One region of the Arthrobacter sp. Y3223166 genome, then DNA from elsewhere that is predicted to be linked to it. Evidence: riboswitches for the same ligand, from Rfam matches in the RefSeq annotation. Region 1 holds a riboswitch; each other region holds the start of a gene.
The links. Region 1 has a riboswitch for S-adenosylmethionine ahead of AC5RUH_RS07950 (bifunctional o-acetylhomoserine/o-acetylserine sulfhydrylase). Riboswitches for the same ligand answer to the same signal wherever they lie in the genome.
Positions count from the first base shown of each region.

Region 1 (3,266 bases):
CCGTCCTCGTCCGAGTAGCCGCGTGCGACATGCGTGCTGCCGGTCAGGGCGTGCTGGATCAGGACGGCGTTGGACGCGTCCGCATTCAGGGTGCCCCAGGTTTCAAAGGCGAGGACCACCTCGGGCAGATAGCCGCCGGCTTCCAGCTCCAGCGCACCAACCGGCATCCGGCGCAGGATGCCGTCGGTCGCCTGTTCCACCAGTTCCTGCGGTTGCACTATCGTCACGCTGCGCTCTACCTGCTTGCCTAGTCGTCCGCACCCTTGGCGGCACGGAAACCAGCCTCCAGGTCGGCGATGATGTCGTTGACGTTCTCGATGCCCACCGACAGCCGGACCAGACCGTCGGTCACCCCGGCCGCGACCCGTTCCGCGGCCGAGAGCTGGGCATGGGTGGTCGACGCCGGGTGGATCACCAGCGAGCGCACATCGCCCAGGTTGGCCACGTGGGAGTGCAGTTCAAGGCCGTCCACAAAGCGCTTCCCGGCCTCGATGCCGCCCTTGATTTGGAACGCGACGATGGCGCCGGTCCCCTTCGGGCCGTACTTGCGGCCGCGCTCATACCAGGGGCTGGAGGGCAGGCCGAGGTACGCGACCGAGGCAACGTCGTCGTGCTCTTCCAGGAATTCCGCCACCCTCTGCGCGTTGGCCACATGGCGCTCCACGCGCAGGCTCAGCGTCTCCAGCCCCTGGGCGATCAGGAATGCATTGAACGGCGAGATGGCGGACCCCAGGTCGCGCAGCAACTGCACCCGGGCCTTGAGGATGTAGGCCAGGTTGGCGCCCAGAGCGCCGCTGACGCCGAGGTCGCGGGCGAAGACCAGCCCGTTGTACGTGTCGTCCGGCGTGTTGAATCCCGGGAACTTTTCGGGGTCGGCGGCGAAATCGAACGTGCCGGCGTCGACGATCACGCCGCCGATCGCCGTCCCGTGGCCGCCGAGGTACTTGGTGGCCGAGTGGAGCACGATGTCGGCCCCCCACTCGATCGGACGGATCAGGTACGGGGTGGACAAGGTGTTGTCAACGATCAGCGGCACGCCGTTTTCGTGGGCGATGGCGCTGACCGACTCCAGGTCCAGCACGTCCTGGCGCGGGTTGGAGACGACCTCGCCGAAGAACGCCTTGGTGTTCGGCTTGACGGCATCGCGCCACTGCTGCAGGTTGTCCGGATCCTCGACGAAGGTGACCTCGATGCCGAACTTGGGCAGCGTGGTGCGCAGCAGGTTGTAGGTGCCGCCGTACAGGCTGGGGCTGGCCACGATGTGGTCGCCGGCCTCGGCCAGGTTGAGGATGGAGAACGTCGACGCGGCCTGGCCCGAAGCAAGCAGCAGGGCGCCGACGCCGCCCTCCAGGTTGGCGATCCGGGTCTCGACCGCTTCCTGGGTGGGGTTGCCGATCCTGGTGTAGATAGGTGCCAGTTCAGACAGGGCGAACCGGTCGGCCGCGCTCTGCGCGCTGGGGAACACGAATGACGTGGTCTGGTAGATCGGCAGTGCGCGGGCGCCCGTGGCGGCGTCCGGCTCCTGCCCTGCGTGAATCTGACGGGTTTCAAAGGACCAATCGACGTTGGACATGGTGCAACTCCTTCACTGGAAGGGGCCATCCGGGATCCGGCCGTGCCGGCATGTCTGTCCCGGGTGTGACCCGCGCTTGCGCACCGCCTTATGGCGGCTGCCTGGTCTTCACCCGGGGCACCCCACCGCGGTTGGAGGGTTGCCGGCCAGCAAACCGGGGTTTTGCGCTGGCACTCATGACCTGCCTCCAGTCTCCGCAGACAAGCCGGCGGCCGCAACAATATGACACCTTATGACTGGGCACCGGTCTCCGGACCGCCTGTCCGACCGTCCGCTTGTCACCGTTGCCGGCGCGTGCCAGCGAGGCGGAATTGCTGCCCGGGAAAGCCGCGTTCCGCAGGAGCCGCAAGTTCAGTGACTTAGGTCACCCTAAGTCGAGAGCGGGTTCACAAAGTGCCAAGATAATGCCATGCGCTTCGACCATGTTTCTTATGCTGCTGAACCCGACGGTCTGGCTGCCACCTCAGAGCGGATCTCCAAAGCCCTGGGCATCGACGCCGTCAAGGGCGGGGTTCACCCTCGCTTCGGCACCCGCAATATGATCTTCCCCCTCACGGACCACCATTACCTGGAGGTCGTGGAGGTGCTCGACCACCCCGCATCCGACAAGGCCCCCTTTGGCCAGGCCGTGCGGGCGCGGTCGGAAGCCGGCGGCGGCTGGATGGGCTGGTGCGTGGCGGTCGACGACCTGACCCCGTTCGAAGAACGGCTGGGCCGCCACGCGGTTCCCGGCAACCGCAAGTTCCCGGATGGGCAGGAACTGAGCTGGCAGCAGATCGGGATTAAGGGCCTCATCGCCGACCCGCAGGTGCCCTACATGTTGCGCTGGGACGACGGCACCGAACCGCTGCACCCGTCCAACGCCCGCCCCGCCACGGTCAAGCTGATCGGCCTGACCATCGCCGGCTCTTCCGAGCGGGTGGCGGACTGGCTGGGCACGCCTGTTGACGGCCTGCTGGACGACGTCAAGGTCGCCTGGACGGCACCGAACGGTACGCCGGGCATCCTGTCCGTCCGCTTCGAAACCGCCAACGGGATCGTCGAACTCTGAGTTCTCCCGGCATCGCTCCGTTTCGGGCGTCCGCTCCGCGTTATAGAAGGAGCAGACGCCCGAAACGGAGCTTTTGAGTGCACAAGCCCTCCAGATCGTCCTGCTGGGCATGCGCTTCGCGTGGACCGCTACCTCGGCTTTCCCGCCCTGCAGGCCACCCGGATTCTTGCTCTGGCCGGCCGGTTCTTTGCCACCGGGAAAGTCAAACCGCGTGAAACGGGTTTTCGCCTTCGCCAATCCCGCCTCGCAGTCGCCGGGCGAATCCTACTCCCGGGCTCTGATGTACCTGAACCACTTCCCGGAGCCGTTACTGCAGTACCCTGTCTTCGATCCGCAGGGAGTTCGTGTCGGCATCGTCGACTTCTACTGGGAACAATTTCGTCTTGCCGGCGAATTCGATGGTGCAGGAAAATACTCCCGAAACGAGTACCTTCGGAGCCGTAGTCCCGCCGCCGTAGTGGAGGCGGAAAAGAGGCGGGAGGACCGCATTCGGGCGACGGGGGCGGGAATGGTTCGCTGGATGTGGGACGCGCTCCAGCCCACAGGTACCGACACACCACTGGGTATCGTCCGGTCCCTTTCCATGGCGGGCCTTCCCCAGGACAGGTGGAACAACTCGTGGACGGGCACGTAGCGGTCAAT
Region 1 is NZ_JBNHGE010000012.1:43,398-46,663, forward strand. Features, by position in the region: gene metX (homoserine O-acetyltransferase MetX) at 1-167, opposite strand, end outside; gene AC5RUH_RS07950 (bifunctional o-acetylhomoserine/o-acetylserine sulfhydrylase) at 248-1,573, opposite strand; SAM riboswitch class IV at 1,641-1,755, opposite strand; gene AC5RUH_RS07955 (VOC family protein) at 1,983-2,624, shown strand; gene AC5RUH_RS07960 (hypothetical protein) at 2,836-3,258, shown strand.

Region 2 (3,266 bases), on a different contig from region 1:
CTGCCGCCCTGGCCGCCGTCGCCTGGCTGGGCCACCGCAACATCGAGCTCTCCGGCAAGGTGCTGGGGGTACTGCTGGTCGCCGAGGTGCTGATCGTGCTGGTTTTGGACGCTGCCGTAATTTTTGGCGGCGGCGGTCGAGAGGGCCTGTCCACCGGGTTCGTCACTCCGTCGACCGTGCTGTCCGGGGCGCCCGGCATCGCGCTGTTGTTCGCCATCCTGAGTTTCATTGGCTTCGAGGCCACCGCCGTGTTTCGCGACGAGGCACGGGACCCGGACAAGACGATCCCGCGCGCCACCTATGTAGCCCTCATCGTGGTGGGCGGCTTCTACGCGCTCTCCAGCTGGCTGCTGATCAGCGTGTGGGGCGACGAGGGCATCGTCCAAAAGGCCACGGACGCGCCCGGCACCTTGCTCTCGGAGACTACCGCGCTCTACCTCGGAACCGCGGGCAGCCACGTCATCCAGGTACTGCTGGCCAGCAGCCTGTTCGCCTGCATCCTGTCCCTGCACAACATCAGCTCACGCTATTTCTTCCAGATCGCCGGACAAGGCATTTTCCCCGCCAAGCTGGCCGGCACGCACACCCGGCACCACTCGCCACATCTGGCCTCGGCCGCTTCGACCGGAGTGGTGGCCCTGTTCCTGCTGGCCGCGGTGGTGGCCGGCTGGGACCCCATCGTGCAGTTCTACACCTGGTTTGCCGGTTTCGCCTCCCTGGGCGTGGTGGTGCTGATGACGGTCACCAGCATCGCGGTGCTGGTTTTCTTCCGCCGGCAGGGCGCACCGGCCCGCGACTGGAAGCGCTCGGTCGCCCCGGCTCTCGGACTCCTCGGGCTGCTGGCCATCCTGGGCCTGATCCTGCAGAACCTGCCCACCCTGGTCGGCAACAGTGTGCCGCTGGCGATCGCCGTCGTCGTCCTGATTCTTGTCTGCCTGGGGGCCGGAGCGGTGGCGGGATGGAAGCGTCCGCAGACCAAAGCCGGCTCCGCACCGGCGTCGTGATTTATACCCGGCGTAACGCGTCGTAATTCTTACTCCGCGTGACGCGGAACATTTCCCTCCGGACGCCCCCGGGTGTCCAATGGAGGGGTACCCATCCAGAGCGGCCGAGAGACCTGGCTTGTTGACGCCGCAGCAACCCCCTCCCTGAGGAAGGTGCTACCGCCAGGACCGATGGAGAAGCTCGATCTCTCGTTGGTCTTCCGTTGGCAGCCGCATGCCCGACGGAGGGCTGGCGCGGGCTCTTCTCATCAGAAAAGGAGCCTGACATGACCGTAAACAACCCGCAGCCCAACCCCCGGCGCCAAGTTCGCTTCAACGCCTTCGACATGAACTGCGTGGGCCATCAGTCGCCCGGACTGTGGCGCCACCCGCAGGACAAGTCCCCCACCTACAACACCATCGGCTACTGGACCCACCTGGCCAAGGTGCTGGAAAAGGGCCTGTTCGACGGCCTGTTCATCGCCGACGTGCTCGGCACCTACGACGTCTTCGGATCCTCCAACGAGACCACGCTGCGCGCCGGCACACAGGTCCCCGTGAACGATCCGTTCATGCTGGTCTCGGCGATGGCCGCGGTGACCGAAAACCTCGGCTTCGGCGTCACCGCCGGCACCGCCTACGAGCACCCCTACCCGTTCGCCCGCCGCCTGGCCACGCTGGACCACCTGACCAACGGGCGGGTCGGCTGGAACGTGGTCACCGGTTACCTGCCCTCGGCGGCGCGCAACATGGGCCAGGAAGACCAGCTGGAGCACGACGAGCGCTACAACCACGCGGACGAATACCTCGAGGTCATCTACAAGCTGCTCGAGGGCTCGTGGGAGGACGACGCGGTGGTCAAGGACGTGGAGACCGGCGTCTTCACCGACCCGGCGAAGGTCCACGAGATTCGGCACGAGGGCAAGTACTTTAAGGTTCCCGGCATCGCCATCACCGAGCCGAGCCCGCAGCGCACCCCGGTCATCTTCCAGGCCGGGGCTTCCAAGCGCGGCACCGAGTTCGCCGCCGGGAACGCCGAGGCGGTGTTCGTGACCTGCCCGACCAAGGAGATGCTGGCCGCATCGGTGAAGAAGATCCGCGACGCCGTGGAGGCGGCCGGACGCGACCGCTACGACGTCCGCATCTACGCGATGCAGACCGTGGTGACCGGGCCCGACACCGCCGCCGCGCAGGCCAAATTCGAGGACTACAAGTCCTACGCAGACATCAACGGGGCGCTGGCGCTGATCTCCGGCTGGATGGGCGTGGACCTCTCCACCTACGGCCCGGATGACGTGATTGGCGAAAACGTGAAGTCCAACGCCATCCAGTCCTCCGTGGAGACCTTCCAGAAGGCCTCCGGCGACAGCGGCAAGCCGTGGACCATCCGCCAGCTGGCCGAATGGGTCGGCGTCGGCGGTTTCGGCCCGATCACCGTCGGCTCCGGCGCGGAGGTAGCCGCCAAGCTCGTGGAGTGGGTCGACGAGACCGACGTGGACGGGTTCAACCTGGCCTACGCGATCACCCCGGGCACCTTCGAGGACATCGTGGAATTCGTCGTGCCGGAACTGCAGAAGCTGGGCGCCTACCCCACGGAGTACGCGCCGGGGACCCTGCGCAACAAGCTCTTCGGCCGCGGCGACAAGCTGCCGGAGAACCACCGGGCCGCTGGCTTCCGCCTGCAGAACGCGCTGGCCCACCGAGCTTAGGCACGGGCAGAACCATCTAAACAACGACGGCGGTGCGCCTGGCCCACGGGGAGGCGCACCGCCGTCGTTCTCCGGTGCCTACATCTTCGCGTAGCGCGCCCGGGCGCCCATGTAGAGGCCGTAACAGATCAGGCCAACGGCGACGACGGCGAGTGCGGCCGGGCCGAAGGCCTGATCACGCAGCGCCTTGAGCGCCCCGTCCAACCCCTTGACCTCCTGCGGGTCGTGCTGCACCGCGGCCACCGCCAACAGCAGCCCCAGCACGAACAGTGCCAGCCCCTTGCCCGCATAACCCACGACGCCGGTCCACGTCACGGCGGTGCCGGTGCTGCCCCTGGGGAGCCGTTTGAGGTCGTCCAGGAACTTCTTCTTCAGGCCCTTGTACACGTAAAAGACGCCGGCGCCCATGATGACGGCGCCAATCAGGAACAGGACAACGGCACCGCCCGGCCACTGCATCAGCCTGGTGCTGGCGTCCTGGGAACTCTGGCTGCTGTCGGCGCCGGAACCCAGCGCGAAGCTGCCGAACGATACCGCCACCACCGTGTACGCGATGGCCAGTCCCACGGACTTC
Region 2 is NZ_JBNHGE010000002.1:24,647-27,912, forward strand. Features, by position in the region: gene AC5RUH_RS01690 (APC family permease) at 1-1,004, shown strand, start outside; SAM riboswitch class I at 1,093-1,182, shown strand; gene AC5RUH_RS01695 (LLM class flavin-dependent oxidoreductase) at 1,271-2,692, shown strand; gene AC5RUH_RS01700 (DUF1206 domain-containing protein) at 2,771-3,266, opposite strand, start outside.
Region 2: linked by a shared signal. The riboswitch ahead of AC5RUH_RS01695 (LLM class flavin-dependent oxidoreductase) and the one ahead of AC5RUH_RS07950 (bifunctional o-acetylhomoserine/o-acetylserine sulfhydrylase) in region 1 are both predicted to bind S-adenosylmethionine.

Region 3 (3,266 bases), on a different contig from region 1:
CCTCGGGGCGGCAGGCCCTCTAGACGGTCAGCTGCCGCTTCGAGGAGATCACACCCGTGTCGAAGCCGGCCAGGTGCAGGCCGCCGTGGAAGCGGGCGTGCTCGATCTTCACGCAGCGGTCCATCACCACGTTTAAGCCGGCGGCCTCGGCCTGGGCCGCAACCTCCTCGTGCCAGGAGCCCAGTTGCAGCCAGAGCGTCTTGGCGCCGACGGCCAGGGTTTCCTCCAAAACGGTGGGCAGGTCGTCGTGCCTGCGGAAGACATCCACCAGGTCCGGCACCTCGGGCAGGTCCGCCAGCGACTTGTACACCGGCTGACCCAGGATCTCCTTCGCCACCGGGTTCACGAAATACACCTTGTACGGCGAGCTGGACAGCAGGTACGTGGCCACGAAGTAGCTGGCCCGGCTCGGCTTGTCCGAGGCGCCGACGATGGCGATGGATTTGGTGTTGCGTAGGATGTTCAGACGCTCCGCGGCGGACGGGCCGATCCAGGTGCGTTCGGGTGTCGCGGTCACTTGGCGGCTCCTTCTTCGGCTTCGATCAGTTCTTCGACGGACTCGACTACGCGCGTTCCGGGCTCTGTCCGGGGGGAGCGCTCCGCCGGGATCGCGCAGGACTCGCCGGCATAGCTGGGCGAGGCGAACTCGGAGCTGTCGAACGCGGCGTCCTCATGGTCGCGGCTGGGGCCGTGCTCGGCGCCGGCCTGCTGCGAGGCGGCCAGCGCCTGGTCCAGGTCCCAGAGGATATCGTCCACGTCTTCCAGGCCCACGGAGATGCGGATCAGGTCCTCGGGCACGCCGGCGGCCACGAGCTGGTCGGCGGTGAGCTGCTGGTGCGTGGTCGATCCCGGGTGCAGCACCAGGGTGCGGGCGTCGCCGATGTTGGCCAGGTGGCTGGCCAGCTGCAGCGACTCGATGAACTTCTGGCCCGCGGTGCGGCCGCCCTTGACGCCGAAGCTGAACACGGATCCCACGCCCTTGGGCAGGTACTTCCGGCCCCGCTCGTAATGCGGGTGCGCGGGCAGGCCGGCGTAGCTGACCCAGGAGACGCGCTCGTCGGCTTCCAGCCATTCGGCCACGGTGCGGGCGTTGGCCAGGTGCTCGTCCATCCGCTGGGCCAGCGTTTCCACGCCCTGCAGCAGCTGGAACGCGGACTGCGCGGACAGCGACGGGCCGATGTCGCGCAGCTGCTCGGACCGGAGCTTGGTGAGGAAGCCGTACTCGCCGAAATTGCCCCACCAGGACACGTTGCCGTAGCTGGGCACCGGCTCGGTCATCTGCGGGAACTTGCCGTTGCCCCAGTTGAAACGCCCGGATTCGACGACGACGCCGCCCAGGGTGGTGCCGTGGCCGCCCAGGAACTTGGTGGCGGAGTGGATCACGATGTCCGCGCCGTGCTCGATCGGTCGGATCAGGTAGGGCGTGCTCAAGGTGGCGTCGACGACCAGGGGGATTCCGGCGTCGTGCGCCACAGCGGCCAGGCCGGCGAGGTCCGCGATGTCGCCCGACGGGTTGGCCACGATCTCCGTGTAGACGGCCTTGGTGTTCTCGCCGATGGCCGCGGCGAAGTCGGCGGGGGCGTTGGAGTCGACGAAGGTGGTCTCCACGCCGAACCGGCGCAGCGTCACGTCCAGCTGGGTGATGGTGCCGCCGTAGAGCTTGGACGAGGCCACGATGTGGTCGCCCGCGCCGGCCAGGGCCGCGAAGGTGATGAACTCGGCGGCCATGCCCGACGACGTCGCCACCGCGCCGATGCCGCCCTCGAGCGAGGCGATGCGCTCCTCGAACGCGGCGACCGTGGGGTTGCCGATGCGGGAGTAGATGTTGCCGTACTTCTGCAGTGCGAAGAGGTTCGCGGCGTCGTCTGTGTCCTTGAACACGAACGAGGTGCTCTGGTAGATCGGTACGGCCCGGGCACCGTGCTCGGCGTCGGGCGTGCCGCCGGCGTGCAGGGCGCGGGTGCGGAAACCGAATGTGCGTTCAGCCATCAGGCGCTTGCTCCTTCAAAACTTGGGTTCCCGGGCAATGACGTCCTTGGCGGCGCGGGCGCCGTCGGGATCAAAGATTGCTTGCGCTCTCTCCATCGCTTCTGGCGGTAGCACCTTTCCGGTGGCGTCCGGATGGTTGCTGCGGTGTCAAAGAGCCAGATCTCTCAACCGCTCGGGATGGTCCCGTCCATTCTCGCAACCAACCGCCGCGGCAGCAAAGAATGTTGAGCCGCGTTGCGTCCGGGGTTGGGGCGCCCGTGCTTGCGGCGGGCGCCTTGCGGTCGCCCGGCTTGTGAATGCCCGGCACGACGGCGGTGCCGGCCGCTCGCGGTCCGCCGCGCAATGCCCTGCTTGCGAATGCCCGGACGACGGCGGTGCCCGCCGCTCGGCGGCACGATCTTCGCCTGGCCCGCTGAGGAGGGACGTTCCCGCGTCCGGACAGTTCACCGTAGATTGGGTCTATGGCTGAACTTTCGGCGCTGCAGCGCCTCGCGGGGAAACATGGCGTTGGCATTACCTTCCATGGCTGGGACGGGGGCGAGAAGACAGTCAGTGAGGCAACGCTGGTTTCCGTCCTCACCGCGCTGGACGTCCCCTGTGCCACCGACGACGATGTGACGGCTTCCCTCCGAGCCGCTGAACTGGTACCGGTGCAGCGCACGCTGCCGCCCGCCGTCGTCGTCCGCCAAGGCACCGCCACCGAGGTTCCGGTCAACGCGCCGCCCGGCGTCCGTCCTCGGGTCCGGATCCTGCTGGAGGACGGCTCCCGGCGCGACGTCGAGGTGCTGGCCGGCGGGTCGGAGGATGCGGAAGGTGCCCCGCCTGTTCGTTTCACGGCGGTGGTGCCGGCCGACATCCCGCTGGGCTGGCACACGCTGGAGGTAGCGGAACAGTCGGAGGGGATCGAGTCTGGGACCGGTGCGGCCCCGGCCCAGTCGGAGGCGATGGAGCCCGGAACCGGCGCGGCCGCGGAACCAGCCGACAGCGAGGCACGGTGCGCCCTCGTGGTCACCCCGCGGCGCCTGACCACCGCGGACCGCCTGCCCCGGACGTGGGGGTTGATGGCACAGCTGTACTCCGTGCGCTCGCGGTCCTCCTGGGGCATCGGCGACCTGCATGACCTGGCCAGCCTCGCCGGGACGGCTGCCGCGAAGGGCGCGGGGTTCGTCCTGATCAACCCGCTGCACGCGGCGCAGCCGAAACCGCCGGTGGAGCCCTCGCCCTACCTGCCCTCCACGCGCCGGTTCGTCAATCCCCTGTACCTGCGGGTCGAGGAC
Region 3 is NZ_JBNHGE010000002.1:5,389-8,654, forward strand. Features, by position in the region: gene AC5RUH_RS01615 (CoA-binding protein) at 20-517, opposite strand; gene AC5RUH_RS01620 (O-acetylhomoserine aminocarboxypropyltransferase/cysteine synthase family protein) at 514-1,989, opposite strand; SAM riboswitch class I at 2,079-2,173, opposite strand; gene malQ (4-alpha-glucanotransferase) at 2,451-3,266, shown strand, end outside.
Region 3: linked by a shared signal. The riboswitch ahead of AC5RUH_RS01620 (O-acetylhomoserine aminocarboxypropyltransferase/cysteine synthase family protein) and the one ahead of AC5RUH_RS07950 (bifunctional o-acetylhomoserine/o-acetylserine sulfhydrylase) in region 1 are both predicted to bind S-adenosylmethionine.